One region of the Nocardia amikacinitolerans genome, then DNA from elsewhere that is predicted to be linked to it. Evidence: predicted binding sites of a transcription regulator. Region 1 holds the regulator's gene; the other holds the start of a gene.
The links. Region 1 encodes HspR, which represses chaperone genes until heat shock. Its sites were predicted from a motif close to ANNTGAGTNNNNNNNACTCANNT; they were not measured.

Region 1 (15,681 bases):
TGTACTCGACGTCCCGAACCTTCACCCGCTCGTTCTGCCCGAGTTCCAGCCGCCCCAGCGAGGATCGGCTGATCTCCAGCACTTCGGCGACCTCTTCGAGGGTGTACCCATTGGCCTGGCGCGCGTCGCGCAGCGCTCGGCCCAGTTGGCGGCGCGGCAGTGTCGTCGTCCTGCTCGCGCCCTTCTTGGCGCTCACCATCCTGCGTCCTCCCCTGCTCCCGCACGGTGCGATCGATGGTTACTCACGGCGAGAATCGTTGTGCGCCCGTCGCAACAGGGTTCCGAGTCGTATCGCCGACCCTCGAGGTCGTCGAACTGCCGCGTGGAGCACGCTGCGTAGCTTATGCACAAGACGTGCCACGCGGAAAGAAACGCGCGACCAGCGCGAACGTCTCCCGGCGACGGAATGCGCACCCGCCGAACGGATATGGGGGACGTCACTTCGAAGGAGAATGGAGCCGCCGAGTCCCGACGCAATCCAGGTTGGAGACGGCTTCTTCGTGGATGTGGCCCGAAGCTCCGTTGCCGGAGTTGTCCGTCCGTGCTCCCACGGTGTGCGTGGCGTTATCCCACCGCGAGAATTCCTGGGTAGTCGAGTCGGGAATCATGCTGGCGTGATAGGGCGATCGCTGGGAGTCGAGTGTTTCGTACCGCCCTGGTCGCGTGCGCTGCGCAGCATGACCCTATGACGCAGCGACAGCGAAATGAACTGACCACCGGATTGAATTCTGCGGGGGTACAACCTGTTTCGGACGCCAGGCCGACGGCGTTGGGGTTCGTGCGGGGCGGGGTGTCGGGGCAGGCCGCCGCTCGGCACGAGGTCGCTGTGCGGAGGCATGCGCGGGCCATGGGCTATCGGTACGTGTATACGGTGCGGCCGCCCGACGATTGCACCGATCCGGTCGGGTTCGTGCTCGGGCTCGCGGCGGCGGCGGGGATCGTCGCGATCGTTGTCCACGACCTGGCCCACGTCGACGACCGGCCCGCGCGGATCTGCGAGAACTTCGATCTGGAGACGGTATGCCCGCCGAGCACATGGGCGCGGGTCGGCGCACCAGCGCGTCCGCGACCGGCCCCGTCCTGCGATATCCACCGCGCGCCGTGATCGACGCGATGCTCGGGGCCATGCTGACCGAATGCCGCACCGACCCGGCCGCGTCCGGTTCCGGCACGGTCCACTTCTGGGGTTTCGCCCGCGCCGCCGACGCCGCCACCCACGACATGGCGCACACCGCGGTCGTCCTCGATCCCGATGCCGCGCGGTCGCCGATCCTCGAATCCGCCGAATGGTTGCTGCGCCGGTTCGGCGGGCGGCTGTGGGCATTCGGACTGGCGCACCGGACGAGTGGTGGGCTCGTCGCCGAAGCCGGTACGGCGGAGCGCGGGTCGGATGCCGAGGGCTCAGACCTCTGCGCCGCAACGATTTTCGATGCTCGCGCCCGGGCCTACACGACACTGAGCTACCTACACCTGGGCGAACTCCGCCAGACCCCAACCCGCGTGCACGACACCCGCGAAGCCATTGAAACCTGGATCGACCTGTTCGACCGCCGCGCACCCGCCGCACATGCCTGGGCGGCCGCGATCACCCTGGACCCCTGGGCCAACCACGCCGCGATAGCCCGGCTCCGGTCCGTGTGAAGCCTCCAGAACCTCGCGGCGCCTCCGCGGCCCGGATCACCGCTCGGCCGCGTTGGCGTCGTCGCCGATACAAGCCTCGTATCGGCTCCTCGTCCGCCGCAGGGTATTTCGCCACCCGACCTAGGCTGCGTCGTCGGTTGTGCTGTCCCCGGAGGCGTCGTTGCGGCACGACGACCGCTGACTGAGGACGCCCGGTTCTCGTGGTGCCGTGACGACGGCACCACGAGGCCCCGAACTCCTCGCGCCTCAGCCGTTGACGAAGGTGAGACTGGTCGGGTCGTAGCGGTGGCCGGCGATTTGGGAGGGCGGAGCGGCGGATTCGATGGCGATGAGGTCTTCGGGAGACAAGTCGACGGTGAGGGCGGCGAGGTTCTCCTCGAGGTAGCGCTGACGTCGGGTGCCGGGGATGGGGACGACGTCGTCGCCCCGGTGCTGCACCCAGGCCAGGGCGAGTTGCCCCGCGGTGACGCCCTTGGCCGTAGCGAGTTCGTCGAGTTTCGCGACGATCGCCAGGTTCTGTTCCAGGTTGCCGTCGGCGAAACGCGGCTGACTGCGGCGCATGTCGTTCTCCGCCAGTTCGGCGACCGAGTTGTATCTGCCGGTCAGGAAGCCGCGGCCGAGCGGGGAGAACGGGACGATACCGATCCCGAGTTCGCGGCAGACGGGGACGATCTCGGCCTCCAGATCGCGGGTCCACAGCGACCACTCGCTCTGCAGCGCGGCGATCGGATGCACCGCGTGCGCCCGCCGGATGGTCGACGCGCTCGCCTCGGAAAGTCCTAGGTGGCGGACCTTTCCGGCCCGAACCAACTCGGCCATGGCGCCGACGGTCTCCTCGATCGGCACTTGCGGATCGACGCGATGCTGGTAGTAGAGGTCGATGTGGTCGACGCCGAGCCTGCGCAGCGACGCGTCGCACGCCTGCCGTACGTAGGCGGCGTCGCCGCGGATCGAGGTGGGTTCGCCGAGACGGTTGGCGAAGCCGAACTTCGTGGCGAGCACGGCCTCGTCGCGGCGTCCGGCGATGGCCCGGCCGATCAGCTCCTCGTTGTGGCCGGAGCCGTAGAAGTCGGCGGTGTCGAGGAGAGTCACGCCGAGGTCGAGGGCGCGGTGCAGCGTGGCGATCGACTCATCGTCGTCCGCCGCGCCGTACGCGTGGCTCATGCCCATGCACCCCAGACCCTGCGCGGAGACCGCGAGTTCGCCGAGATGCCGGATGCGGCCGTCGATCATGGTGCTACCTCCTGTGCTCGAAAAACGTTCCGGCACAGAACGCTATGAGCTGGAGTGCGCTCCATGTCAACGCACTGCGAACAAAACGATCGACCCCAGCACAACGAGCCCCGACATGACCCATCCCACAGTGTTTCCCAACCGGACCCGCGACGCCCGGGCCGCTCGGTCCAACCCTTCCTCCTTCGCCGACGGCAGGAAGAACAACACGATGAACCCGATCGGGCCGGCCGCCAGCAACCACGCCAACGGTTGCAGCCCCTTCTTGTACGCGAGCGTGCCGACCAAAGCGATCATGGCGATCCCGATTACGACCCGCATCCGTCCTCATCCCCGAGCTTCGTGCTGACCTGCCTGCATCGGCCCGCTGGAAATGCTTGTTACACAGTCGAAGCGGGACCACGACGCTGCCTACTGCGTCGACAGGCGGCATGCACTGCCTGCCGACGCTAGGGCAGCAGCGTGAAGATGTCGGTGTGTCTCGGGCGAACTACGGAAAAATGGCGTCCATCTGTGGTGGCTATCTGCGTCAGGTTCCGCCGTTCGGCCGTGGCGCCGTCCGCCTCATGGTATGCCAGCATGCCCTTCAGACCGACTTGACGATCCCCCCGTCGATCAGATGATCCGACCCCGTGATGCTGCCGGCCACATCCGAAAGCAGGAACGTGATCAGCGCCGCGACCTCGTCCGGCTCCGTGATCCGCCCCGTCACCATCCCCATCCGCGCGGGCACGTGATTCAAGAATTCGGATTGCTCCAGCGCGACAGCCGCCGCCAGTTTTCCGCCGAAACCGTCCGGCGCCTCCCAGATATCGGTCCGCACCGGACCAGGGGACACGGTAGCGACCCGAACCCCTTGCGGTCCAAGCTCTTCGGACAGCCCCTTGCCGAACGCGGTGAGCGCGGCCTTGGCGACGTGGTAGGCCAGCGGCGGTCCGGCCGGGCGGCGCGCGCCGATCGACGACACATTCACGATCGCGCCGCCGCCATCGGTCAAGAACGGCAGTGCCGCCCTGGTGACCCGCACAGCGGCGAAGAGATTGAGGTCGAACACTTCTCGCCAGTGCGCGTCGTCGATATCGGCGAATCCACCGATGTCCACCGCGTCGCCGCCGCCGACGTTGTTGACCAGCAGATCGATGCCGCCGAGCTCGGCAGTTGCGCGCTCCACCAGTTCGGCCGCCCCCTCGGGCGCGGCGAGGTCGACCGCCACGGGCACCGCACCCGCCGCCTCGAGTTCGGCGGTGGGTTTGCGCGCCGCGCCGACGACGCGCACGCCCTCGGCGGTCAGCCGGCGCACCGTCGCGAGCCCGATGCCCCGACTGGCGCCGGTGACGACCGCGGTCTTGCCGTTGAGCTGGAGATCCATGTTGCCTTCCATTCTTTAACTAGAGGTACAAAACTTGGGCGCGCGAAAGCGCATCCGAAACAGGGAGCTCAGAGCGAGTCGATCACCGCGTCGATCGTGCGCATCGAACGGTCCGGCCCGTCGGCCGTCTTGGACAACACCTGCATCCCGACCAACGTGCTCAGCAGCATGCTCGCCGTCGCCCGCGGATCCCGGCCCCGGTCGATCTCCCCGGCGCGCTGCCCTTCCTCGATGGCGGCCTGGAACGCCGCCTCTGTGCGGTCGAACATCCGCCCGACCAGCGCGGTGGCCTCCGCGTCCACGCCACCGAGTGCCGCCGCCGTGTTCACCGCGAGGCAGCCGCGGCGATCCGGATCGGTGAGATTGGCCTCCGCGACCAGCCGCAACGCGTCGCGCAGCCGCTCCTTGACCGGTCCGGATTGCTCGAGCAGTCCCGTGACGGTCGCGGACTGGTTGTCCCGGTAGTGCTCGAGCGCCCGCTCGAACAGCGCGTGCTTGCTGCCGAAGGTGTTGTAGAGGCTGCCTTTTCCGATACCGAGCGCGTCGACGAGGTCCTGCGGGGTCGTGTCGGCATAGCCCTTGCGCCAGAAAACCTCGGTCGCCCGCGCGACGGCGGCGTCCGGATCGAACTGTTTCGGCCTGCCCACGCGATCGAGCCTAGCCAGTTTTGTACCCGTAGGTCAATTTAGGAATTCCGGGAATAGGTCGCGCAGGTCGGCGGTTGAGCTTGTCGACGACGTTGAGCGCGTCGGACTCAAGTTTGAGTTGACGCCCGGTGCGGATCGGTGCAGGATTGAGCCGACCACGCTCAGCGTTGCTGGGATCGTGCTCCGTGAGGTGCTAGGGGCGAGGTCTCGCGGCGGTCGCAAGACACGCCGTAGGGCGGGCCGGACTCGCCCGGCACCGACACAAGCAAGAACGTCAATCAGGAGGAAACAACATGGCTCGTGCGGTCGGAATCGACCTCGGGACCACGAACTCGGTCGTCGCCGTTCTCGAAGGCGGCGAGCCGGTGGTCGTCGCCAACTCGGAAGGATCGCGCACCACCCCGTCGATCGTCGCTTTCGCGAAGAACGGCGAGGTGCTGGTCGGTCAGCCTGCGAAGAACCAGGCCGTCACCAACGTCGACCGCACCATCCGCTCCGTCAAGCGCCACATCGGCACGGACTGGTCCGTCGGGATCGATGAGAAGAAGTACACCGCGCAGGAGATCAGCGCCCGCGTGCTGATGAAGCTCAAGCGCGACGCGGAGGCCTACCTCGGTGAGGAGATCACCGACGCGGTCATCACCGTGCCCGCCTACTTCGAGGACTCGCAGCGCCAGGCGACCAAGGAAGCCGGTCAGATCGCCGGTCTGAACGTGCTGCGCATCGTCAACGAGCCCACCGCGGCCGCGCTGGCGTACGGCCTGGACAAGGGCGACAAGGAACAGACCATCCTGGTCTTCGACCTCGGTGGCGGCACCTTCGACGTCTCGCTGCTGGAGATCGGCGAGGGCGTCGTCGAGGTCCGCGCCACCTCCGGTGACAACCACCTCGGTGGTGACGACTGGGACGAGCGCGTCGTCAAGTGGCTGGTCGACAAGTTCAAGGGCAGCTCGGGCATCGACCTGACCAAGGACAAGATGGCCATGCAGCGGCTGCGCGAGGCCGCCGAGAAGGCCAAGATCGAGCTGTCGTCGTCGCAGTCGACCTCGATCAACCTGCCCTACATCACCGTCGACGCGGACAAGAACCCGCTGTTCCTCGACGAGCAGCTGACCCGCGCCGAGTTCCAGAAGATCACCTCGGACCTGCTCGACCGCACCCGCGCGCCGTTCCAGTCCGTGATCAAGGACGCGGGCATCAACGTCGCCGACATCGACCACGTGGTCCTCGTCGGCGGTTCGACCCGTATGCCCGCCGTCTCGGACCTGGTCCGCGAGCTGACCGGCGGCAAGGAGCCCAACAAGGGCGTGAACCCGGACGAGGTCGTCGCCGTCGGCGCCGCCCTGCAGGCCGGTGTGCTCAAGGGTGAGGTCAAGGACGTCCTGCTGCTCGATGTGACCCCGCTGTCGCTGGGCATCGAGACCAAGGGCGGCGTGATGACCAAGCTCATCGAGCGCAACACCACCATCCCGACCAAGCGCTCGGAGACCTTCACCACCGCCGACGACAACCAGCCGTCGGTGCAAATCCAGGTGTTCCAGGGTGAGCGCGAGATCGCCTCGCACAACAAGCTGCTCGGCTCCTTCGAGCTGACCGGCATCCCCCCGGCCCCGCGCGGCGTGCCGCAGATCGAGGTCACCTTCGACATCGACGCCAACGGCATCGTGCACGTCACCGCGAAGGACAAGGGCACCGGCAAGGAGAACACGATCAAGATCCAGGACGGCTCCGGCCTGTCCAAGGAGGAGATCGACCGCATGGTGAAGGACGCCGAGGCGCACGCGGCCGAGGACAAGGCGCGGCGCGAGGAGGCGGAGACCCGCAACCAGGCCGAGTCGCTGGTGCACCAGACCGAGAAGTTCATCAAGGAGAACGAGGACAAGGTGCCCGCGGACGTCAAGTCCAAGGTCGAGGCGGCCATCGCCGAGGCCAACGAGGCGCTGAAGGGCACCGACATCGCGGCAGTGAAGTCCGCGGTGGAGAAGCTCGCCACCGAGTCGCAGGCACTCGGCCAGGCCATCTACGAGGCCTCTGCCGCCGAGCAGGCCGCGTCCGGCAACGGCGCGTCCAGCTCCGCGAACGACGACCAGGTCGTTGATGCCGAGGTCGTCGACGAGCCGGTCGACACGGAGAAGAAGTGACCGAGGACAACCAGGGCGATTCGGCACAGGAGCCGATCACCTTCGTCGACAAGCGCAAGGTCGACCCGGCCACCGGTGAGGTTCGGGAGCCGGTCGCGGATACCGCGGCCGGGCCCGGCCCCGAGGGCGGGAACGGTGCGGAAGGCAACGGCGTCGGGACTCCCGAGGCAGCCGAGACGCTGGCCGACACCATCAGTGGCGAGCTGGCCGAGCGCACCGCCGACCTGCAGCGGCTGACCGCGGAATACGCCAACTACCGGCGCCGCGTCGAGCGCGACCGCAAGGCCGCCATCGACGGCGCCAAGGCGGCCGTCGTCACCGAACTGCTCGGCGTGCTCGACGATCTGGATCGCGCGAGGGCCCACGGCGACCTGGAGTCCGGACCGCTGAAGTCGGTGGCGGACAAGCTGGTCGACGCGCTGCGCAAGCAAGGCCTCGAGGAGTTCGGCGCGGAGGGCGAGCCCTTCGACCCGACCCTGCACGAGGCCGTGCAGCACGAGGGTTCCGGCGCGGATCCGGTGCTCGGTGTCGTGATGCGCAAGGGCTATCGGTTCGGCGATCGGGTGCTTCGGCACGCGCTCGTCGGGGTAACCGATGGCGTGGCCGATCTGGCCGCGAACGAGGCATCGGATGTAGATGCCAATGCGGACGACAATTAACACTGCGAAAGGAGGAGATACTCGGTGAGCCAACGGGAGTGGATCGAAAAGGACTTCTACAAGGAGCTGGGTATCTCCTCCAGCGCTTCGCAGGACGAGGTCAAGAAGGCCTACCGCAAGCTCGCCCGCGACCTGCATCCGGACGCCAATCCGGGTGACACCAAGGCCGAGGAGCGCTTCAAGGCCGTCAGCGAGGCGCACGCCGTGCTGTCGGATCCGGCCAAGCGCAAAGAGTACGACGACACGCGAAAGCTCTTCGCGGGCGGCGGTTATCCGCGCGGCGGGTTCACAACCGGTGGCGGGGGCGGTTTCTCGCAGGACTTCAACATCGGCGACATCTTCGGCGGCGCGACCACGGGCGACGGCGGACTCGGCGACCTGCTCGGTGGCTTGTTCAACCGGGGCGGCTCGCGCACAACGAGTCGTCCCCGGCGGGGCGCCGACGTGGAGACCGAGACGACCCTCGGTTTCCGTGAGGCCGCGCAGGGCGTCACCGTTCCGCTGCGGATGACGAGTCCGTCGCCGTGCACCACGTGTCACGGCAGCGGCGCGAAGCCGGGGACCAGTCCCCGGGTCTGCCCCATCTGCAACGGCACCGGTGTGGTCAGCCGCAACCAGGGTGCGTTCGGCTTCAGCGAGCCGTGCGACGAGTGCCGGGGTTCCGGCTCGATCATCGACGACCCGTGCGCCGACTGCCACGGCAACGGCATCCAGAACCGCACCCGCACCATCACGGTGCGGATTCCGCCCGGTGTCAGCGACGGCCAGCGGATCCGGTTGACCGGACAGGGTGAGGCGGGACTGCGCGGTGCGCCTTCGGGCGACCTGTATGTCACCGTGCACGTCAGCCAGGACAAGGTCTTCGGCCGCAACGGCGACGACCTGACTCTGGTGCTGCCGGTCAGTTACGCTGAGTTGGTGCTCGGCACAACGGTTTCCGTGCCCACCTTGGAAGGGCGCGTCGGCGTCAAGGTGCCGCCGGGCACCGCCGACGGCCGGATCCTGCGGGTGCGCGGCCGCGGCGTTCCCAAGCGCGGCGGCGGCGCCGGTGACCTGCTGGTCACCGTCAAGGTCGCGGTGCCGCAGAAACTGGACAGCGATGCCGTCGACGCGCTGAAGCGCTACCAGGAGGCGGAGAAGTCCAGCGGATTCGATCCTCGTGCGGGATGGGCAGGTGCGTGATGTCCACTGATCCGAAGAATGCGTCCGGTGGGTCGCGAACCGAGTTCTTCATGATCTCGGTGGCGGCACAGCTGGCGGGCATGCACGCGCAGACCCTGCGCACCTATGACCGCCTCGGACTTGTGACGCCGCAACGCACTTCGGGTGGCGGGCGACGTTACTCGGCGCGGGACGTCGAGCTGCTGCGCGAAGTGCAGCGGCTGTCCCAAGACGAGGGCGTGAACCTGGCGGGCATCAAACGCATCATCGAATTGACCAATCAGGTCGAGGAATTGCGCGAGCAACTCGCCCAGACGCGTGCGGAGCTGGAGCGGCTGCGGGCGGGCTACCGTCCGGATCTCTCTCCGCCGCAGCGCAGTACGGCGCTGGTGGTCTGGAAGCCACGCAACAAGCGCTGAGGCGAAGGGTTCTCGGGCCCCGCTGCCGACTCTTTCCGGTCGGAGCGGGGCCCTTCGATATTTCTGGTCAATTGATCAGTAGTTCGCCCTGTGTGCGAAATGCGCAGGACGCTCTGCGCGATTATCAGTGCAAGTTTGCTGAAAAGTGCCCGAGTTTGCTGGCGCGCAAGTATTTTCGCGGTCGAATTCGTACGGTGTATCGAACCGAGCGGTTCTCTTCTTTCTTGCCCGCCGGGATGCGCGGAAGTTGCTCTCGCGCGAACTTCGATGGCGCACAAAGGGTTGCCGCAGGATCGCTCGGCTCGGGTCAACTGGACGAGTCTTGCAAAGCGGGGCGCGCGAATTCGGTGGAGATATGACCGAATTAGCCGCTCTAGCGCAGTCTTTCGGTCTGTTATTTGCGAGTTTTGCTCTTCCGATTCTTGTTTTGGTGGAATTACACGCGTGATGTTCGACGGTGGCATTCCGTTGCTGGCTAACCTCGCTTACACTCCTTGGCATCGGCTGCTGTCGAGTGTCCCGCAGCACCTCACTCGCCGGCGCGCATTGTGTTCTAGTGCGAAATGGGGTTGTGACACAAATGGATTCGCGGACTGTCGCTTTGATCAGAACGACGTTCAAGGCGGTTGCTGCGGAGGAAGGGGGGCCGGAAAGACTAGCCAGGTCGTTCTACGCGATCCTGTTCTCGGACTATCCGCAGGTCCGCGATTTCTTCCCCGCCGCAATGGATTCGCAGCGTGACCGTCTGGTCAAAGCCATCGGTTACGCGCTCGACCGGCTCGAGGAACCGAACAAGCTGTTGCCGTTCCTCGCCCAACTCGGCCGCGATCACCGCAAATACGGTGTGCAAGCCGAACACTACGTCGCGGTGGCCACTTCGCTGAAGACCGCGATGCGGCGCTTCGCGGGCACCGAGATGTGGACCGACGAGGTCGAAAGGGCCTGGGACGAGGGCCTGACGGTCATCGGCGAAACCATGATGGGCGCCGCCGAGAAGGAGGCGACACCCGCCGTCTGGTCCGGCCGGGTGCTGGAGAACCGGCTCGTCCTACGCAATCTGGCCATCGTGCGATTACAGCTCGACCAGCCGATGCAATACGCCGCGGGCCAATACATGAGCGTGCAGATCCCGTCGCGTCCGCGGATGTGGCGGTACCTCTCACCCGCCGTCCCCGCGAATGCCAACGGCGAGATCGAGTTCCACGTGCGCGGCGTGCTCGGCGGCTGGGTCAGCCCGGCCATCGTCGGCCAGACGCAGGTGGGTGATCAGTGGCTGATCGGCTCGCCGCTCGGCGGACTCGGCGTGCCGCGCAACACCAAACGCAAGATGCTCATGGTGGGCTGCGGCACCGGTATCGCGCCGCTGCGCGCCCAGCTCATGCAGATGGCGCTGCGGCGAACCAATCCGAAGGTGCACCTGTTCGTCGGCGGGCATCACCCGTGCGATCTCTACGATCTGGAGACGCTGAGCAAGCTGGCCATGGCCAACCGCTGGCTGACCGTCACGCCGGTCAGCGAGAGCGACGAAAACCCCTGGTGGCATTACGAAGCCGGGGAGGTCGAGCGAATATGGCCCGGCCTGGAGCCGCGCATGACCGGCCAGATCGGCAAGGTCGTCGCCAGCTACGGGCCGTGGGCCGATCGCGACGTGCAGATCGTCGGCTCGCCCTCGATGGTGCAGACCACCAAGTTCCGCCTGATGGCGGCGGGCACCCAGACCAAGAACATCCGGCACGATCCGCTGTTCTGAGTCGTCGTTCCGGCGAAGGTCGGGATCCAAGCGGGTGACGACTATCCGCGGGTCTGCGACTGGATCCCGGCCTTCGCCGGAACGATGGCTGTCAAAGCCCTTCGTACTGAATGCGTTCGGCGGGGGTGCCGGTCTCGACCAGCCGATCCAGCGTGGCCCGCGTCATCGCGGGGGAACCGCAGACGAGCACCTGGTGGTGATCGAAGGCGCCGTGCGAGGCGATCACGTCGGCGAGGGTGCCCTCGAGCAGGTCGTCCGCGGGGAAGCCGATGTCGACGCGCGTCTGCTCGTACCACTCGTCTTCCCAGTTCGGGTCCTCCAGGCTCTCCACCACCGGCACGACGGTGAGCCAGTCCAGCTCCTCGGCGAGCAGGTAGAGCATGTCGGCGGCGTACAGGTCGCGCGGGGAACTGCCGCCGACGAACAGGTAGGTGCGCGGCGGCTCCGGCACCCTCGCCAGTTCCAGGATCTGCGAACGCATCGGCGCCAAGCCGGTGCCGCCCGCGATCATCACCACCTCGTCGCCCTCCGGGTCGACGGTGAAGGCGCCCTGTGGCGCGGCGATGCGCCACTCGTCGCCCGGCTGGGTGTCGGCGACCAACGAGCCGCTGAGCCAGCCGCCGGGCACGGTGCGCACGTGGAACTCCAGCTTGCCGTCCAGCGAGGGCGGTAGCGCGGGGGAGAGCCTGCGGCGAACTCCGGGCTGCTGCGGAACCCTGACCTCGACGGATTGGCCTGCGACGAACGGCACGAACTCGCCGATCAGGCGGATGACCGCCACGTCGTGGCGTAAGCGGTGGTGGCCGACGACGGTCGAGGTCCACTCCGCTTGCGCGACTCCGTTGCCGAGCGCGCCCGGCTCCGTCATGAGAACTCCTTTTGTAGTTGTGCGGCGCGGGCCGCGGTGGATCAGACGGGATCGCAGCTGATGACGTGCTCCGGCGTCCCGACCGCGATGAGTGCCCTGCGGGTGTCGGCGATCATCCGCGCCGAGCCCGCGATCTGGATCTGACGGTCGGCCCATGCGCCGAAGCTGGCCACCACCGCGCCCAGATTGCCGACCAGCGTGCGGTGCATGCCGTAGGGCGCGTCGGCGGCGGGGTGCGGGTACCACCACGGGTTGGTCTTCTGCTCGCAGACCGGGACGATGGTGAGCCACGGATTGCTCTGCGAGAGCTGCCACATGTTCTCCACGTCGTAGAGATCGCACGGGTAGCGGCCGCCGATGAAGAAGTGCACGCGCGGGTTGATACCGCGCTGGCTCATCTCGATGAGCTGGGCGCGCAGCGGGGCGATGCCGGTGCCCGCGCCGATCAGCAGCACGTCGCGCCCGGCGTCGCGGTCGACGTGCAGGCCGCCGAGCGGGCCGCCGATCAGCCAGCGATCGCCCACCTGCGTCTCGTTGACGATGGCCGGGCTCACCCAGCCGCCGCGGATCTTGCGCACGTGAAATTCGATCTCGCCGTAAGGATTCGACGGGATCGCCGGTGAGAAGTAGCGCCACATCTTCGGCCTTTGCGGCACGGCGACGGGCACGTACTGCCCGGCCTGGTAGGGCACGGGCGAATCCGACTGCAAACGCACGATGGCCAGGTCTTCGAGCACCCTGCGGTGGCCGACCACCGTCGCCTCCCAGTACGGCTGGGACTTGTCGGAGTTGGCGCCGATGGCCATCGACGCCGAGATCAGGATGGTGATGTCGCGCCAGCCCTCTTCGAGCTGACGGTTCCACATCGCGCCGTTGTACACGCGGAACGCGGCGAGCAGCGCGCGGCCCGCCTGGTCGTAGTGTGCGGCCTCGACGCCGTATTTCCGATGGTCGCGCGCCAGCTGCTCGAGAAACTTCTGCGCGCGGTCCCAGTCCTCCAGGTGGTCGAGCACGAACTGGATGGCCGTGGCCAGCCGCTTCGGTTGCATGTCCATCGCGGGCGGGAACAGCTCGCGCAAACGCGGGTTCTCGGCGAACAGATGACCATAGAACGCACTGATCAACCGCTCGGGTCCGCCCGGTGACTCGCTCACCGAACGGAAATTGGCGCGGACCAGCGCTGCCGAACGCGCATCCACGACGAGATTCCCTTCCTTCCCGCTTGTAGCTGCGCATCCGCTATTCGACTGCTGCGCAGGGACTGGCCGTAACCGGCGGTCCTTCGGGGTACAAGTATCCCCGAAAAGTCCATGGTCGTGTGGGTATGCGCAGCTTGCTCTCGACCGCTCCGAGTTATCCCTCGGCTAAGTCGGCAGCTCGGGATGTCGGCCCGGCCTGCTCTCGCGGCGCTCACGCGCCCGCTGCTGCCTCGCTGCGCTCGGCCCCATCGTTGGGCCACCGACCACAATAACCAAGCTCGGCGAGTGCGACGACCGGATGTGACGAGGTAGTAGGCCTAGGTCCCCGCAACGGCTGCGCGAACGGCGGGGGCTACCTGCTCCGCGTAGCGGCGGATCTGTTCGGCCGGGTCGCCCTCGGTGGGCCAGAAGACGAAGCCGTCGATGCGTTGCTCGGCGTGCAGCGCGGTCAGATCGTCCACCCACCGGCTCGCCGGACCCTCCAGGAAGCCGTGGTCGACGCCGTTGTCGGTGATGGTGCCCGAGACGTTGTAGACACGGCGGATCGCGTGTGGGTTCCGGCCCGCGCCCACCGCCGCGTCGTCGATCCGCTTGCCCGCCTCGGTGAGGAACTCGGGCGGCGCCCAGGCGGCCGAGGGCAGCCAGCCGTCGGCGAGCGTGCCGGTCAACGTCAGCATGCGGGGTCCCATCGCGCCGAGCCAGATGCCGGGATCGTGCCGCGGACGCGGGCCGGGGTGCGCACCCGTGAGCCGGTGGAACGCGCCGGGCACCCGGACCGCGCGCTCGTCGCTCCACATCGCGCGGATGACGTGGATCGCCTCGGCCAGCGCCCGCACCGCCTCGCCCTTGCTCAGCCGCTCACCGCCCATGGCCGCGATGGCGTCCCAGAACGCGCCGGCTCCGAGCCCGAGCTGGATTCGACCGCCCGTCATGATGTCCAGGGAGGCAACGGATTTCGCGAGCACCGCGGGGTTGCGCAGCGGCAGGTTCGCGACGTCGGGGAAGAAGGCGATCCGTTCGGTGCGCACGGCGAGCGCCGTGATCAGGGTCCAGGTGTCGAGGAAGCGGCGCTGGTAGGGGTGGTCTTGGATGCCGATGAGGTCGAGCCCGGCGGATTCGGCGTAGGCCGCCAGCTCGGTGAGCTGGCGGTAGTCGTCGGCGTCGGGGATCAGAAGAGGCCGAATTCGACCGGACGAGCGCTCATTTCGCGGCTCAGATGGCCAGGACGGTCTTGCCGCGCGCGCCCGTCGCGCCGAGCACGGCGGGCGCTTCCTCCAGCGGGACGGTCGCGTCGATGGGCACCACCACGTCGCCCGCCGCGACGCGATCGAGCAGCCGGGTCAGTTCCGGCGCCCGGCCCTTGGACTCGAAGTTCCCGCCGCGTAGCCCGCGCTCACGCAGCGCGGCCTCGTCGGCCGAGAAGACGGTGGTGTAGACGGCGCCGCCCGCGCGCACGAGTTCGGTCAGCGGCGCGAGCGCCTCGGGCGCGCTGACCAGATCGAAGAGCACGTCGATGCCGTCGGGTTCGGTCGACCGCACCGAATCGGCGACGGACGCGCGGGTGTAGTCCACCGTCTCCGCCGCGCCCAGCCTGGCCATCTGGTCGGCCGCGTCGCCGCGCGCCGTCGCGATGACGTGCGCGCCCGCCATATTGGCCAGCTGCACGAGGAACGACCCGACACCGCCGGTGGCGCCGACGATCAGCACCTTCTGGCCGGGCCGTATCTGGGCCGCGTCGACCAGGTCCTGCGCCGTGACGCCCGCGGTCGGCAGCGCGGCGGCCGCCATCGTGGTGACCGATTCCGGGATGGGCACCAGCGTCGCGTCCTCCGGGAGCACCGAGAACTCGGCGAAGCTGCCGTGCCCGGCGGGCGGGACGAGGAACTTGCCGACCACCCGATCGCCGATCTCGAACTTGGTGACGCCGGGGCCTACCGCCGCGACGCTGCCCGCACCGTCCACGCCGAGGATCGCCGGAAAGTCGTGCGGCATCCTGCCTTCCAGGATGCCCTTGGCCATCTTCAGGTCGAAGGGGTTGACGCCCGCGGCGTCGAGCTGCACCTTGACCGCTTGCGCGCCCGGCTCGGGTTCCGGCATCTCGGCAGGCTCGACGGGTTCTCCGAACTTCCGTATCACGATCGCGCGCATCGGTTCCGCTCCTCGGTTCGGCTGAAGGGTGATGCATCAACTAACCGTTTTGTGGTGCTCGTATGCATCCCTACACCACCGACGCCGTGATTCATCGCATTCGGCGATGGCGCGGCGTAGCGTTGAGCCGCGGAATCGGCCGGGTGGCGGGCCGGAAAATTTTTAAACTTGAGCGGAACAGACTCAACCTCTCGCACGTTGGACCGATTGGAACAGCACGAGCCCGCGCGTGATCGCGTGCGGGAAGGGCAATCGATGCTGCGGAATCGACTCGAGGAAGGTGACTTGTGGACTCGTTCAATCCCACCACCAAGACCCAGGCGGCGCTGACCGCTGCCCTCCAGGCGGCGTCGGCCGCGGGCAACCCGGAGATTCGTCCGGCGCACTTGCTGGTGGCGTTGCTCGATCAGACCGACGGCATCGCCGCCCCACTGCTGAAGGCCGTC
Region 2 (15,681 bases), 340 kb from region 1:
CCGGACCGCTCGGCATCCGGGAAGCGCGCCAGTGCGCGCCGTCGGCGGTCACCCGATGGCAGGGGTCGCCGGTACCGCGGCGCAGCGGCGCGAGGGTGTGCGCGAGATCGATCGGCCGGTCGGACGTCACCGTTCGAGCCAGGCCGGACCGCGCGGCCGTTGCCATCTGTTCGCGCACGGACCCATTCTCCGCGACTCGGGTGCGGCTAGCGCACCCGGCCCGGTCGGCGACGGCATCACCTGGGGGCCCGGAACGAGCGGACCTCCGCGGCCCGAATCTGTAGGAACCAGGCTCGATGCGCCAATGATCTTGTCGTCGAACACAATTCCGCCGCGTGCGTACCGCACCAAGATTTGATCGGGCGACCAGGCTCGGATATAACCTTCCATAACTTTCATCGTTGTAATTCGCCCGTGAAACCTTCTGCACGCCAATCGGTTTGCTGCGTTCACGGGCCGGGAGGGTACGGAAATCACGCGTCTGGCCACCAGAAAATTCGGCCGTAAGGCTCTCGTCGCGGCATTGCCGCTCGCGGTCGCGGTGACCTTCGCGGGCGCGGGAGCGGCTTCCGCCGACGCCTCGGGCATCGCCCCGCAGTCGGCTGGCGTCGTGCAGGCGGTCGAGACTTCGGACACGGTTCAGCAGGTCATCCCGGTCGTCGCCCGGCCCGCCGCCGCGGATGTCGCACAGCCAGCCACCCCGGAGGTGGCGCAGCCGGTGGCGGCCACGGCTCCGCAGGACATCGCCACCAACCCGAACGCGGCCAACCACGATCCGCTGGCCAATGGCGCGGCGGCGGGCGCGATTGTCGGAGCCGTGTTCGGAGCCGTAGTCTGCGGCGCCACCATCGTCGGGATTCCCCTCATCCCGCTGTGTGTCCTCGGCCCCGCTTTCCAGGGCGCCTTGGTCGGTTTGATCGTCGGCGCGATCGCCCCGGACGTCATTCCGCAGGTTCTGCCCTGATCCCTCGGGATCGACGATTCTCGTTTTCGGACGATCCAGGTGCGCGGCACTGATCGCGACAGTGCCGTGGACCACCTGTTTGTCACTCGCCCATGAGGAATTGCGCCAGATGCAGGCCGGGGCGGCCGGTCAGCTGGGCGCTCTGGGTGCGACAGGAGAAACCGTCGGCGAGGAATATCGCGTCGTCGGGCGCCTCGCGCAGCGCGGGTAGCAGACCATTACCGGCCACCGCGACCGAAATGTCGTAGTGGCCTTTCTGCATGCCGAAATTGCCGGCGAGGCCGCAGCATCCGGCGATCTCCGTCACCCGCGCGCCGGTGCCCGCCAATATCCGGCGATCCGCGGCGAAGCCGACCACCGAATGCTGGTGACAATGCGGCTGGACGACCACTCGGCTGTTCGGCCGCCGCGGCGGCTGCCAGTCCGGGTGGTCCAGCAGGAACTCGGCCAGCGTGCGGACGGCCGCCGCGGTGGGTGCGGCGCGCGGGTCGTCGGCGAGGAGTTCGGGGAGGTCGGCGCGCAGGGTGGCGGTGCACGAAGGTTCCAGGCCGACGACGATGCCGCCCGCGCGAACGTGCTCGTCCAACTCGGCCAGGGTGGCGCGGAGTTTGGCTCGCGCGCCGTCGAGTTGTCCGGTGCTGATCCAGGTCAGGCCGCAGCACACGCGGCGGCGGGGGATTCGGACGCGGTGGCCGAGCGATTCGATCAAGGTGACGGCGGCGTGGGCGATGTCGGGGTCGAAGGCGTCGGTGAAGGTGTCGACCCAGAGGAGTACGTCGGGGGTCGGCGGTTCGGGGGACAGCAGCGCGCGGGCGCGGGCGGTGCGGCGGAACGGGCGGTCGGCCAGGCGGGGGATTTCGCGGCGCGGGTCGATGCCCGCCGCGCGTAGGCCGATCCGGCGTAACCAGTCGATTCCGGCTATCGCGTTGGCGGCGCGGGGGATTCGGCTCGCCGGGCGGAGCCAGCGCGGAAGCCAGCCGAGGGCGTAGTGGTCGAGCGGGCGTGGCCTGCGGCGGTAGCGGCGGTACATGGCCTCGGCCTTGTAGGTCGCCATGTCGACGTCGGCCGGGCAGTCGGAGCGGCAGGCTTTGCAGGAAAGACACAGGTCGAGCGATTCGGCGACGGCGGGCGCGGACCAGGGCAGTTCGCCGCGCACCACCTCTTGCAGGACGCGGGCGCGGCCTCGGGTGCTGTCCTTCTCGTCGGCGGTGGCCAGGTACGAGGGGCACATGAAACCGCCCGCGGCGGAGCTGTCGGCGCGGCACTTGCCGACACCGACGCAGCGATGCACCGCGGTGCCGATGTCGCCGTCGTCGTGCGGGAAGGCGAAGCCGGCGCCGGGAACCCGCGGCAGACCAGCGACGCGCAGGTCGGCGTCGACCGGGCGCGGCTCGACCAGAACGCCGGGGTTGAGCACGTCGTCGGGGTCGAACAGCGCCTTGTATCCGGCGAAAGCGGCGAGCGTCCCGGGGGAGTACATCACCGAGAGCAGTTCGGAGCGGGCCCGCCCGTCGCCGTGCTCGCCCGACAGCGAACCGCCGTAGCGCACCACGAGTTCGGCGGCGTCGAACACGAACGCGCGGAAGCGTTGCGGCGCTTCGGTGATCGGCAGGTCGAGGCGCACGTGGATACAGCCGTCGCCGAGGTGGCCGTAGAGCAAACCGTCCACTCCGTGCTGCGCGGTGAGTTCGGCGAAATCGCGCAGGTACGCGCCGAGGTGCTCGGGTGGGACGGCGGAATCCTCCCAGCCGGGCCAGGCCGGACTGCCGTCGGACGTGCGTCCGGCGAGGCCTGCGCCGTCGGCGCGGATCCGCCAGAGCGCCGCGACCGCCGCGATGTCGGTGACGATGCGGGCGTCCAGCGCGTGCGTGGTCCGGCACAGCGTTTCCGCCATCGCGAGCGCTTCGGCCGCGTTCGCGCCGGTGGTCTCGACGAACAGCCAACCGTTGCCACGCGGCAGTTCGGGCACCGTGCCGCGGTGCGTGCGAACCACGTCAACCAGGCGGGCGTCGATGCCCTCGACCGCGATCGGCGCGCACGCCATGACGGCGGCGACATCGTCGGCGGCGGTCGCGATGTCCGGGTAACCGAGCACCGTGAGCACGGTGGCGCGCGGCAATTCGACCAGTTCGACCTCCGCGTCGAGCAGCAGCCCGCAAGTGCCCTCGCTGCCGACGAACGACTTGGCGACGGCCGAACCGCGTTCGGGCAGTAGATGTTCCAGTCCGTAGCCCGACGCCTGCCGATCGAAACGGCCGAGTTCGGTGCGCAGTACGGCGAGGTTGGACCTGGTGAACTCGGACAGTCCGGGCACGGCGGCGAGATCGTTCCCGAGAACGCGCTCGGTTCCGGTTCCGTCGAGAATGCGCAGCTCGCGCACGGTATCGGAGGTGCGGCCCCACGCGACGGCGCGCGGACCGCAGGCGTTGTTGCCGATCATGCCGCCGAGGGTGCAGCGGTTCTGCGTGGACGGGTCGGGGCCGAGCCGCAACCCGTGCGGTCGAGCCGCGGCCTGCAATGCGGACAGCACCACGCCCGGCTGCACCCGCGCGGTTCGACTGTCGGGGTCGATGCGCACGATGCGGTTCATGTGCCTGCTGAAGTCGAGCACGAGCCCGGCGCCGATCGCATTGCCCGCCACCGATGTTCCGGCGCCGCGTGCGGTGACCGGCAGGCCGTGTTCGCGCGCGAAGTGCAGGGTTACGGCGACGTCGGAGTCGGTGCGCGGGAAGACCACCGCGGTCGGCGGCACGCGATAGTTCGACGCGTCGGAGGAGTACTCCGCGCGGCGGCGGGGTGACGCGTCGACCTCGCCGTCGACCCGTGTGCGCAGCGCTGCCAGCATCCGCTCCTCGGTCACGATGCCAGCCTAGGGCGTGCCTTCGGGTTCGCTCCGACCGTGCGCAGGCTGTGCGGGAATCGGCTTGATCTCAACCTTTGTTTAGGTCCTAGTGTCGGTGGCCAGTAGTTGGATGGCGGGGGTCGAGAGGGAGCGATCGTGAGTATCGAATCGGTGGCGTGGAGCCAGATGTATCGGCGGATGAACGCGCCCGACGAGCAGCGCCCGTTCAGTCTCGCCACCGCGAAGCGCATCCTGCGGTTCGCCGCGCCGCACCGGCGGCGGATCGCGGTGTTCCTGGTGTTCAGCGTGGTCTCGGCGCTGCTCGCGGTGGCGACGCCGGTGCTGGCCGGGCGGGTGGTGAACGACATCGTCGGCGGGGCCGCGCCGCGCGTTGTGGTGACGGTGGCGGCGATCATCGGAGTGCTCGCCGTGTTGGACGCGGCCCTCGGGCTCGGTATCCGCTGGCTGTCGTCGCGGATCGGCGAAGGTCTGATCCTTGACCTGCGCCGTGCGGTGTTCGACCACGTGCAGCGGATGCCGATCGCCTTCTTCACCCGCACCAGGACCGGCGCGCTGGTGAGCAGGCTGAACAACGATGTGATCGGCGCGCAGCGAGCCTTCAGCGACACGCTGTCCGGTGTCGTCGCGAACCTGGTGACGCTGGCGCTCACGCTCGCGGTGATGCTCGGCATCTCCTGGCGGATCACGCTGCTCGCGCTGGTGCTGCTTCCGGTGTTCGTCATCCCGGCGCGGCGAATGGGCAACCGGCTGGCCGGGTTGCAGCGCGAGGCCGCGCGGCTGAACGCGGCCATGAGCACGCAGATGACCGAGCGGTTCTCCGCGCCGGGCGCCACGCTGGTGAAGTTGTTCGGCCGCCCCGAGCAGGAGTCCGACGAGTTCGCGCTGCGGGCCCGGCGGGTGCGCGACATCGGCGTGCGCACCGCGATGTTGCAGACGGTGTTCGTGACCTCGCTGACGCTGGTCTCGGCCCTGGCGGTCGCCCTGGTCTACGGGCTCGGCGGCTGGTACGCGCTGCGCGGGCAGTTGGACGCGGGCGCGGTCGTCGCGCTCTCGCTGCTGCTGACCAGGCTGTACACGCCGCTGACCGCGCTGGCCAGCGCGCGGATGGAGATCATGGCCGCGCTGGTGAGCTTCGAGCGGGTCTTCGAGGTGCTCGATCTGCGTCCGCTGATCGAGGACGCGCCCGACGCGATCGCCGTGCCCGAGGGTCCGGTCGCGGTGGAGCTGGACGACGTGACCTTCGCGTACCCGTCGGCGGACAAGGTGTCGCTGGCCTCGCTGGAGGAAGTCGCGACGCTGGACACCAGGGGCGGGGTCGACGTGCTGCACAATGTGTCGCTGCGCGCCGAGCCCGGACAGCTGGTGGCGCTGGTGGGCTCGTCGGGAGCAGGGAAATCGACCATCGCCCAACTCGTTTCGCGCCTGTACGACGTGGACGGCGGCGCTGTCCGGCTCAACGGCGCCGACGTGCGGCAGATCGGCGCGCGCTCGCTGCACGAGACGGTCGGCCTCGTCACCCAGGACGGGCACCTGTTCCACGACACGATCCGCGCCAACCTGCTGCTCGCCCGCCCGGAGGCGACCGAGTCCGAGTTGTGGGACGCGCTGCGCAGGGCCCGCCTGCACGATCTGATCGCCGGGCTACCGGACGGCTTGGACACCGTGGTCGGCGAGCGCGGTTACCGCCTCTCCGGCGGCGAACGCCAGCGCCTGACCATCGCCCGCTTGCTGCTCAAGCAACCGCGCGTCGTCATCCTGGACGAGGCGACCGCCTCGCTCGACTCGACCTCCGAAGCGGCCGTGCAGGAAGCCCTTTCGGAAGCGCTGGAGGGCCGCACGGCCCTGGTGATCGCCCACCGCCTCTCCACCATCCGCGCCGCCGACCAAATCCTCGTCCTGGAAGAAGGCCGAGTCGTCGAACGCGGCACCCACACCCAACTCCTCGCCGCCGAAGGCCGCTACGCCGAGCTCTACCGCACCCAGTTCGCCGACGACCCGGTCACCATCGCCGCCTGACCCGCTCCCAGGAAAGGCCGCGCCGAACCAACCGGCGCGGCCCGCGGTCTGGTCGGCTCAGAATTCGCCGGCGACGCCGAGGACGGTTCGGCCGGTGTGGTTGCCGCTCTTGATGTCGCGGAGCACGGATTCGACCTCGGTGATCGGGGCGTAGTTCTCCAGGGTGGAGAGGTGGTGGGGGCGTAGGTCTTTGCCGAGGCGGGACCACAGTTCGCGGCGCTTCTCGATCGGGAGGTTGACCGAGTCGATGCCGAGCAGGGCGACGCCGCGCAGGATGAACGGCATGACGGTGGCGGGGAGGTCGTGGCCGCCGGTGAGGCCGCTGGCCGCGACCGCGCCGCCGTAGCCGATGCAGCTGAGCACGTAGGCCAGCGACTTGCCGCCGACGCTGTCGACCGCGCCCGCCCACTGCGCCTTTGCCAGCGGGCGCAGCTTCGCCTCGGGATCCTCGGGCAGACGGCCGATCACCTCGTTGGCGCCGAGTTCGGAGAGCAGGTCGCCCGCGTCCTTCTTGCCGGTGGAAGCGATGACCTCGAAGCCGAGGCCGGACAGGATGTCTACCGCCACGCTGCCGACGCCGCCGGTAGCGCCGGTCACCAGGATCGCGCCGTCGTCGGGGGTCAGGCCGCGGTCGAGCAGGGCCTGCACGCTCATCGCCGCGGTGAAACCGGCGGTGCCGAGGGCGGCGGCGTCGCGGGTGCTCAACCCGTCCAGCTTCACCACCCATTCGTCGGGCACCCTGGCGTATTCGGCGAAACCGCCGTTGCGCGAGACGCCGATCTCGTAGCCGTGCGCGACGACCAGGTCACCCGGCGCGAAATCGTCGGATTCGGAGGAGACGACCTCGCCGGTGATGTCGATGCCGGGCACGATCGGGTAGTTGCGGACCACACCGCCGCCCGGCGTGATGGCGAGTCCGTCCTTGAAGTTGGCGCTCGAGTAGTGCACCTTGATCGTCACGGTGCCCTGGCCGAGGAATCCCTCGTCGACCTGCTGCCGCGTCAACACGATCCCGCTGTCCGATTCGTGTGCCACCATCGCCCAGAACTCCATGCGGACGAGCATACGAGGATCGGCGGCCGCTCGAGGCGCTCCGCGACGGCCCGCGCGGTTGCCGCACCTCTCGGGCGACTGTCCGATTCTCCGGGCCACGATCCGCAGCACGTCAACGCCTGCGGATCGACACCAAGGGCCGTTACCCCTCGGGCACGAACTCCAACCGCACGCCGAGCAGACGAACGGGGCGGTCCAGGTCGAAGCGGTCGATGATGCGCAGCGCGGTCTCGGTGATGGTGGCGACGTCGGCGGTCGGCTCGGGGAGTTTGGCCTGTTTGCTGCTGGTGTAGAAGGTTTTGGTCCGCACTGTGACCGAGACCCGAATGCTGATCCGGCCCGCCTCGGCCATCTCCTCGGCGACCTCGGTCGCGATGCGCGCCACCTGCGCGCGGATCTCGGCCGGATCGGTGAGGTCGTGCGGGAAGGTCTCGGACTTGCTGCGGCCCACCGGGATTCGCGGCTCGGTGGTCACCTCGGTGTCGCCCTTGCCGTGGCCGAGCACCCACAGGTAAGGGCCGGTGGTCGGGCCGAACGCGTCGGCGAGGCGGTGGCGGTCGGCGGCCATCAGGTCGGCGACGCTGTCGATGCCGAGGTCGGCCAGCCGGGCGGCGATGCGGCTGCCGATGCCCCACAGCGCGTCGGTGGGGCGGTGTGCCATGACCTCGGTCCAGTTGGCGGCGGTCAGTCGGAACATGCCCGCGGCGGCGCCCGCGCCGGGTGCGTCGGAGGATTTGCCCGCGGACTTGGCGAAGCCGGTGGCGAGCTTGGCGGTGAGTTTGTTGTCGCCGATGCCGATGGAGCAGGTCAGGTCCAGCTCGGCGATGGCGCCGCGGATTTCCCTGGCGAGCAGTTCGGGATCGTCGGTGTCGGCCGCCAGGAACGCCTCGTCCCAGCCCCACACCTCGACCCGACCGGGGAATGTGCGCAGCAGCGCCATGACCTCCTCGGAAGCCTCTTCGTAGGCGGCCATGTCCAGCGGCAGGAAGATTCCGTCCGGGCATTTGCGCAGTGCGCTGCGCAGCGCCATGCCCGCGCGCACGCCGTACGCACGGGCGGGATACGACGCGCAGGTCACGACCTTGCGCGGCTCGTTCGGGTCGCCGTGGCCGCCGACGATGACCGGCTTGCCGCGCAGTTCCGGGTGGCGGCGGAACTCCACCGCCGCCTGGAATTGGTCGAGATCGACATGCAACAGCCATCTGGCCACGTCTCCGTAATACCGCACTGGTACGACAACCATGCGGGAGCGGGTGAACCTGCTCATGGGGTGGTTCTCTGCGTAAGAACCTGGCGGCGGGAAAAACAGGGTCCGGTGGTGCGTCTCCGCACAGGGGAGCCGGCCAGGGCATTGCCGCGTTGCGGCGGCGGGAAAACAGAACTAAATTCTGGTTATGAAGATCCGAGATCGGTTACTTCTGGCGGCCGAGCGCCAGTTCGCCGAGTACGGAGCGCTGGACGCGACGCTCGCGCAGATCCGCGAGGCGGCCGGAGCGAGCGTCGGCGCGCTCTACCACCACTTCCCAGACAAGGCGGATCTGTACCGGCAGGTGTGGGCGCACGCGCTGAGCGACTACCAGCAGCACTTCTGGGTGGTGGTCGGCCAGAGCACCGACGCGCGCGAGGGCATCACGGCGGGCGTGCGCGAGCACCTGCGCTGGGTGACCGAAAACCAGCACCGCGCAAAGGTTCTCACCTCAGCGCGCCCGCCCGGCGTGCGCGAGAGCGAAACCAACCGCACCTTCATGACCGACATCGCGCGCTGGTACCGCACCCACGCGGCCTACGGCGCGGTGCGCGCACTGGACCTGGATCTCGTCTACGCACTGTGGCTCGGCCCCGCGCAGGAGTACTCGCGGCAGTGGCTGGGCGGCAACATCCGCGTCGCGCCGACACAGGTCGGCGTGGAACTCGCCGAGGCGGCCTGGCTCGCCCTCGACGCCGGATCGACACCGAAAAGAACGGAGCGGCAATGACCGTCGACACCACAGCACTCGACCTCGACCTGGCCGAACAGATACTGACCGCGCAACCCTTCGCGAATCTGGTCGGCACCGAGATCACCCGATTCGGCGACGGCGCCGCCACCCTCGTCATCCCGATCCGGCAGGAACTCGGCCAGCAGTTCGGCTTCGTACACGGCGGAGTGCTCGCCTACGCGGCCGACAACGCCCTCACCTTCGCCGCAGGAACCGTGCTCGGCCCGAACGTGCTGACCGGCGGGTTCACCATCACCTACCTGCGCCCGGCCTCGGGGGTGCGATTGCGGGCCGAGGCCTCGGTGACGGGGTCCACGCGTCGGCAAGCCGTGGTGAGCTGCGAGATCTATGCCGAGTCCGAGGAGGGGGAGGCGGTGCTTTGTGCTGTGGCGCAGGGGACTACGCGCAGTGTCGAGAGGGAACTCGGGGGCGCTTGATCGCCTGCGGTGCTGTCCGGGCTGGTAGCTGCTGGCGGGTGGGTGGCGCCGTCCGCACGGGCTGATGGTTGCGTGCGGGTGGGTGCTTCGTCCGGATCGGTTGGTTGGTTGCGTTGGTGGACGTGGTTCCGGAGGTTGGGGCTACCTAGTTCACGCGCGCCTACCCGAGCACCCACAACAATGGGCGAAAGTACTGGTAGGCGCACCCCTTGGGTACCCCCAACACGGAAAACCGTCACCCCAACGCAACACCCACACCAAACCGAGCCCAGCTCCAAACAAGCTGCGGCAGGCACACCCCTTCAGCACCCGCGGCGTCGAAAGAGAACTCGGGGCGCTTGATCGGGTTCGCGGGGTGGTGGCACATAGGGTTCGCACGCCTCACATAGGCGGTGCCTATGTGAGGCGTGCAAAGCATGTGTGGCACTAGTCAGGGGTAGCGAAAGCCTGCCCGAACCGGAAGGGCCGGGCGCGGTTTCCCGCGCCCGGCCCGGAACTCATGCGGTGGCAGCGAAGGCGGGCCGATTCACCGCGGGCTCCACCACCGGCTCGATGGCGTAGGCCAGGATGTCCGCCACGTCGGCGACCGGTCGAACATCCAGCGCCGCAAGCACTTCGGCGGGCACCTCGTCCAGATCCGGCTCGTTGCGGGCCGGAATGAACACGGTCTTCAACCCGGCGCGCTGCGCGGCGAGCAGCTTCTGCTTCACGCCGCCGATCGGCAGGACCCGACCGTTCAGCGTGACCTCGCCGGTCATGCCGACGTCCGAGCGCACTTGGCGGCCGAGGGCCAGCGACACCAAGGCGGTGACCATGGTGACGCCCGCGGACGGACCGTCCTTGGGCACCGCGCCCGCCGGGAAGTGGATGTGGATGTTGCGGTCGAGCACCGACGGTTCGATGCCGATCTCCTCCAGGTGCGAGCGCACGTAGGTCAGCGCGATCTGCGCCGATTCCTTCATGACGTCGCCGAGCTGGCCGGTCAGGGTCAGCGAGCGCTCGCCCTCCGCGGCGTTGGCCTCGATGTAGAGGACGTCACCGCCCGCGCCGGTCACCGCGAGGCCGGTCGCCACGCCGGGGACCGCGGTCCGCTCCACCGAATCCGGGGTGAACCGGGGACGGCCGAGGTAATCCTTGAGGTCGCCGAGACCGATGGTCAGGTGACCGGAAGAGATCGTGTCGTAGCCGAGTTCGGGGTCGTAACCCAGACCGATGTCGGACACCGTTGCGCCGGAACCGACTTCGTCCTCCGCGAGCCGAGTCGCGGCCTTCCGCAACGCCTTCGCGATCAGGCGCTCCATCTGCCGCACGCCCGCTTCCCTGGTGTAGTTCGCCGCGATCTCGCGCAACGCCTCCTCGGTGATCGAAACCTCCTCGGCGGTCAGCGCATTGCGCTCGAGCTGGCGCGGAATCAGGAAGTCGCGGGCGATCGCGACCTTGTCGGCCTCGGTGTAGCCGTCGACCGTGATCAGCTCCATGCGGTCGAGCAGCGGACCGGGGATGGTCTCCATGACGTTCGCCGTCGCGATGAACAGCACGTCGGACAGGTCGAGATCCAGGTCCAGGTAGTGATCGCGGAAGGTGTGGTTCTGCGCCGGATCGAGCACCTCGAGTAGGGCCGCCGCCGGGTCGCCGCGGAAATCGGAACCGACCTTGTCGATCTCGTCGAGCAGCACGACCGGGTTCATCGAGCCCGCCTCCTTCATGGCGCGCACGATGCGGCCGGGCAGGGCGCCGACGTAGGTGCGGCGGTGGCCGCGGATCTCGGCCTCGTCGCGCACGCCACCCAGGGCGACGCGAACGAACTTGCGCCCCAAGGCCCGTGCGACGGACTCACCCAGCGAGGTCTTGCCGACACCGGGCGGACCGACCAGCACGAGCACCGCGCCGGAGCCGCGTCCGCCGACGACCTCCAGCCCGCGCTGCGCGCGCCGGGCCCGCACCGCCAGGTACTCGACCATCCGGTCCTTGACCTCGTCCAAGCCGTGGTGATCGGCGTCCAGCACCGCGCGTGCGGCGGAGACGTCGGTGGAATCGGTGGTCTTCTCGTTCCACGGCAGTTCGAGCACGGTGTCCAGCCAGGTCCGGATCCAGCCGGATTCCGGGCTCTGGTCGCTGGACCGCTCCAGCCTGCCGACCTCGCGCAGCGCCGCCTCGCGGACGGACTCGGGCAGGTCGGCCTGCTCCACGCGGGTGCGGTAGTCCTCGGCGCCGTCGGGCTCGTCCTCGCCGAGCTCCTTGCGAATGGCGTTGAGCTGCTGGCGAAGCAGGAACTCGCGCTGGCTCTTCTCCATATTCTCGCGGACCTCGTCACTGATCTTCTCGGTGACCTCGGCCTCGGCGATGTGCGCCTTTGTCCACTCGATGAGCGTGGTCAGGCGCTTGGCGACCTCGGGAGTCTCGAGCAGTTCGCGCTTCTGCTCGGGGGTCAGGTACGGCGCGTAGCCCGCGGTGTCGGCGATCGCGGACGGGTCGGTCAGCTGGTTGACCGCGTCGATGATCTGCCACGCCTCGCGACGCTGCAGCACCGAGACGACAAGCTTCTTGTATTCGGCGGCCAGCTCCTTGGTCCGGCCGTCCGGCGCCGGATTCTCGACCGGTTCGGCCTCGACCCACAGCGCGGCGCCCGGCCCGGTGACCCCGTGGCCGATCTTGGCGCGCCGCTCCGCCTTCAGGACCGCCGCGGGCGCGCCACCGCGCATCCGGCCGACCTGTTCGATGGTCGCGACGACGCCGTACGAGGCATAGCCCTCGGTCAGTCGCGGCGCGAGCAGCACCGCCTCGGACTTGGCTGCGCGCGCGGCGTCGATCGCGGCCTGCGCCGATTCGTCCAGTTCGATGGGCACGACCATGCCCGGCAGCACGATCGGATCGGTCAGGAACAGCACCGGCAGATTCTGAGGTGTAGTCACGTCTTCGACCCTTCCAAAAGTTGAGCGATGCCTACTCAACCCCACCCTTCCCGTCTTTGTTCCGCGCCCTCATGGACGTTCGCTCAGAGCGAAGACAGAACGGAACCTCGGCCGTCTGTGACAGTTCCCGCTCCCGCGTTGACACCCTCGCAATCGCAATGAGAATGTGGGGTCCTCTTCAGCTCGCGCCATTAGGGGGATCCCAGGATGACCACTCTCGCCTCAGGGGTGTTCATCGACTGGGAAGAGCTCACCGGCCAGACGAAGTTCGTCGTCGACCTGGTCACTTTCCCCATTTTCAGCGCACTCGCCGGCTGGCTGACCAACTGGACCGGCGTGCTGATGCTCTTCTGGCCGGTACAGTTCCGCGGCTTCCGCGTGCCGGGTCTGCACGTGCTGTACCCGTACCTGCCGCGGCGGGTGCAGGTGCTGCCGACCTTCTCGGGCGACGGCCGCCAACTCGGCTTCCAAGGCTTCATTCCGGCGCGCGCGGAGAAGATGGCGAGCATCTGCGTCGACAAGGCGCTGATGCGGATCGGCAGTCCAAGGGACTTCATCCACGAGCTCGATCTGTACGGCATCGCCGACTACATCGCCGAGCTGGCGCGTAAACAGGTGCAGCCGCTCGTCGACGAGGTGATGTACCGGGAGAACCCGGACCTGTGGCGCTCGGTGCCGCGGCAGATGCGACAGGTCATCTACCAGCGGGTGGACCGGCAGCTGCCGAAGCTGACGCGCCGGGCCTTCGATTCGCTCGGCGACAACATCGATCAGCTCATCGACATCAAGAGCTTCGTCATCCGCTACCTGCGCGAGAACCCCGACATCCTCAAGGACCTCACCACCACCATCGCCGCCCCCGAGCTGAAGTTCATGGTGCGCATCGGCTTCCTCGGCGCGCCGTTCGGCCTGCTGATGGCGCTGTATCTGCACGTGCACGACCGCATTCCGGTGCTCGGCTGGGTGCCCGCCTGGGTGATCGTGCTGCTCAGCGCGGCGGCGATCGGCGTCATCGTGAACGTCATCGCGGTGAAGATGGTCTTCGAGCCGGGCGATCCGCAGCCGCGGTACAAGTACCTGTGGCGCCAGGCACTGCTGGCCAAGCGCCAGCCGCAGGCCGCGACCGACCTCGCGCGCATCCTGGCGTACCAGGTGCTCACGCTGCCGAACCTGGCCTCGGAACTGCTCGACGGTCCGAACGGCGACAAGACCCGCCAGCTCGTCGAGCGGCTGATCTCCGAGGAGATCCACCGCCAGCTAGGGCCCACGCACTCGATGGTGCGCGCGGCGTTCGGCAAACGGCAGTTCGACAATCTCAAGGTCGGCGCGGCCGGTGCCGCTGTCGCGTTGGCGCCGAGCATGATCGAGGACGAGGAGTTCGCGCGCGAGCAGGCGAAGAAGATCGACGAGTTCGCCGCGCGCAAGCTGCAACAGCTGAGCCCCGGCGAGTTCATGGAGATGTTCTACGCCTCGGTGGAGCAGGACGCCTGGCTGCTGTACCTGCACGGCGCCGTGCTCGGGTTGGTCGTCGGCGCGGCCCACCTGGTGCTTTTCGGGTGGTAGACCACGCGGAAATACAAGCACGCGTGCTTGCATTTTTTCCGCGCCGCTGCGATGCTGGGTCACACCAGGCACACGCGGCGGTGTGCCCGCGATCGGCAAGGGAACTCATGGCTGACCTCGAGGCGCTGCTCGGCGATTTCGCCGACGAATGCGCGGACCTGGAACGACTTGTCGCCCCGCTGGCGCCCGCGGACTGGGCCCGGCCGACGCCCGCGCCCGGCTGGCGCATCGCCCACCAGATCGGGCACCTCACCTGGACCGACGAGGTCGCGACCATCGCCGCCTCCGATGCCGACGAGTTCGCGAAACAAGTCACCGCCGCCGCGCCCAAGGCGCTGACCTTCGTCGACGAGGCGGCCGAGGAAGCCGCCGCGGCCCCGCCCTCCGAGCTGCTCGAGCGCTGGCGCGCCGGACGCAAGACGCTGATCGAGGCGCTGCGCGCGGTACCTGCCGGGACCAAGTTGCCGTGGTTCGGCCCGCCGATGAGCCCGGCCTCGATGATCACCGCGCGGCTCATGGAGACGTGGGCGCACGGTCAGGACGTGGCCGACGCGCTCGGCGTGACGCGCGAGCCGACCGCGCGGTTGCGCAGCGTGGCCCATCTCGGCGTGCGGACCAGGAACTTCGCCTATTCGGTGCGGGGCAAGGCGGCGCCCGCCGAGGAATTCCGCGTCGAACTCACCGCGCCGGACGACTCGGTGTGGACCTGGGGTCCGGAGGACGCGGCGCAGCGGGTGAGCGGGCCCGCGTTGGACTTCTGCCTGCTCGTCACCCAGCGCCGCCACCCCGACGACCTGGCGGTGCGCGCCGAAGGCCCGGATGCGCAGGAGTGGTTGACGATCGCCCAGGTCTTCGCGGGACCGTCCGGGGAGGGCCGGGCCGCAGGGCAATTCGCCTGACCGCTGCCGAAATGGCAGGCAGCCCGGCCGGACAACGTCCGACCGGGCTTCACCCGACCCGATTTGAGAACTCGGGAGCGGGCGAGCGCCACACTTGGGTGCGCCGTTCGCGTCGACGGCCGGACGCCGTTGGCCGGGTGTCTAAGAGTGGCAGTCGAGAATGACGCTCGCCAGCTAACCGATTTTTACCCCCTCGTCAGATGCCGGAAACATCCGTAGCGCGGTCTATTGTGATCCTGCTCGCACGGATGCCGTCCAAGATCGCGAAGCGTCGTAACCTGGACAGGCGTTCGGCTTTCAACGATGCGGGCCGACGACGCGAGGGGAGTCGGGGCGGAGGGAAAGGAACGCATCGTGACGGCACACAAACCTGCTCAGATCATGCGTCATACCGCGATCGTGTTGGCCGGCGCGGCCAGCCTCAGCCTCACTTTTGTCGCAGGTGGGTACGTCGTGAACCAGATGGCCGACACCCACTCCGGCGCCGGACGAGCCGCGCCGCCGCCCGCGCCGATCGTCGAGCCCTTCGCGCCACACCCGGGTCCGCGACCCGTCGAAACCTTGCTCGCCGGTAAGGCGCACGTGCTGCCGACCTACCAAGCCTCCGTTTTTCCGGCGGAAGCTGTTGTGCCGCAACCAGATCCGGCCGCCGCTCCGGCGCGACCCACTGGACTCGGCGGGCGCCTCGGCCTCGGCACCGCCTACGTTGGCGCGCAAGTCGCCCCGGTCCGCACCGGCACCGTCGCGTTCACCGTCGACACCAACGCCTTCTCGACGCTCACCGGCCTCGTGCTCTCCGAGCCCGTGCGCGCCCACCTCGGCATCGACCTGGACCCCACCGGAATCACCCAGATCCGCGCCGAAATCGACACCCGCAGCGGCGAAATCGCCTTCGTCCTCTCGGACGCCAACCTCGGCGAACACACCATCGAACTCCAGCGCCACCCGGCCCCAACCAACCCGGCCGCCCCCGCCGCTCCGGACGCCCCCGCCGC

Region 2: the regulator HspR is predicted to act here: its motif matches at 12,243-12,265, upstream of lon (endopeptidase La).

Annotation. Positions count from the first base shown of each region.
Region 1 covers NZ_OBEG01000004.1:751,081-766,761, forward strand. Annotated here, with positions in the region: gene CRP45_RS21755 (helix-turn-helix domain-containing protein) at 1-199, opposite strand, end outside; gene CRP45_RS21760 (hypothetical protein) at 827-1,105, shown strand; gene CRP45_RS21765 (hypothetical protein) at 1,102-1,641, shown strand; gene CRP45_RS21770 (aldo/keto reductase) at 1,888-2,859, opposite strand; gene CRP45_RS21775 (hypothetical protein) at 2,941-3,195, opposite strand; gene CRP45_RS21785 (oxidoreductase) at 3,461-4,255, opposite strand; gene CRP45_RS21790 (TetR/AcrR family transcriptional regulator) at 4,312-4,890, opposite strand; gene dnaK (molecular chaperone DnaK) at 5,184-7,031, shown strand; gene grpE (nucleotide exchange factor GrpE) at 7,028-7,690, shown strand; gene dnaJ (molecular chaperone DnaJ) at 7,715-8,872, shown strand; gene CRP45_RS21810 (heat shock protein transcriptional repressor HspR) at 8,872-9,270, shown strand; gene CRP45_RS21815 (FAD-binding oxidoreductase) at 9,851-11,020, shown strand; gene CRP45_RS21820 (FAD-binding oxidoreductase) at 11,112-11,888, opposite strand; gene CRP45_RS21825 (FAD-binding oxidoreductase) at 11,930-13,087, opposite strand; gene CRP45_RS21830 (LLM class flavin-dependent oxidoreductase) at 13,405-14,271, opposite strand; gene CRP45_RS21835 (NADP-dependent oxidoreductase) at 14,300-15,235, opposite strand; gene clpB (ATP-dependent chaperone ClpB) at 15,523-15,681, shown strand, end outside.
Region 2 covers NZ_OBEG01000004.1:411,370-427,050, reverse strand. Annotated here, with positions in the region: gene CRP45_RS20300 (DNA-3-methyladenine glycosylase family protein) at 1-166, opposite strand, end outside; gene CRP45_RS20295 (hypothetical protein) at 524-964, shown strand; gene CRP45_RS20290 (FAD-binding and (Fe-S)-binding domain-containing protein) at 1,047-3,809, opposite strand; gene CRP45_RS20285 (ABC transporter ATP-binding protein) at 3,963-5,843, shown strand; gene CRP45_RS20280 (oxidoreductase) at 5,901-6,896, opposite strand; gene CRP45_RS20275 (DNA polymerase IV) at 7,039-8,106, opposite strand; gene CRP45_RS20270 (TetR/AcrR family transcriptional regulator) at 8,291-8,872, shown strand; gene CRP45_RS20265 (PaaI family thioesterase) at 8,869-9,312, shown strand; gene lon (endopeptidase La) at 9,810-12,164, opposite strand; gene CRP45_RS20255 (DUF445 domain-containing protein) at 12,432-13,787, shown strand; gene CRP45_RS20250 (TIGR03084 family metal-binding protein) at 13,895-14,686, shown strand; gene CRP45_RS33925 (hypothetical protein) at 15,041-15,681, shown strand, end outside.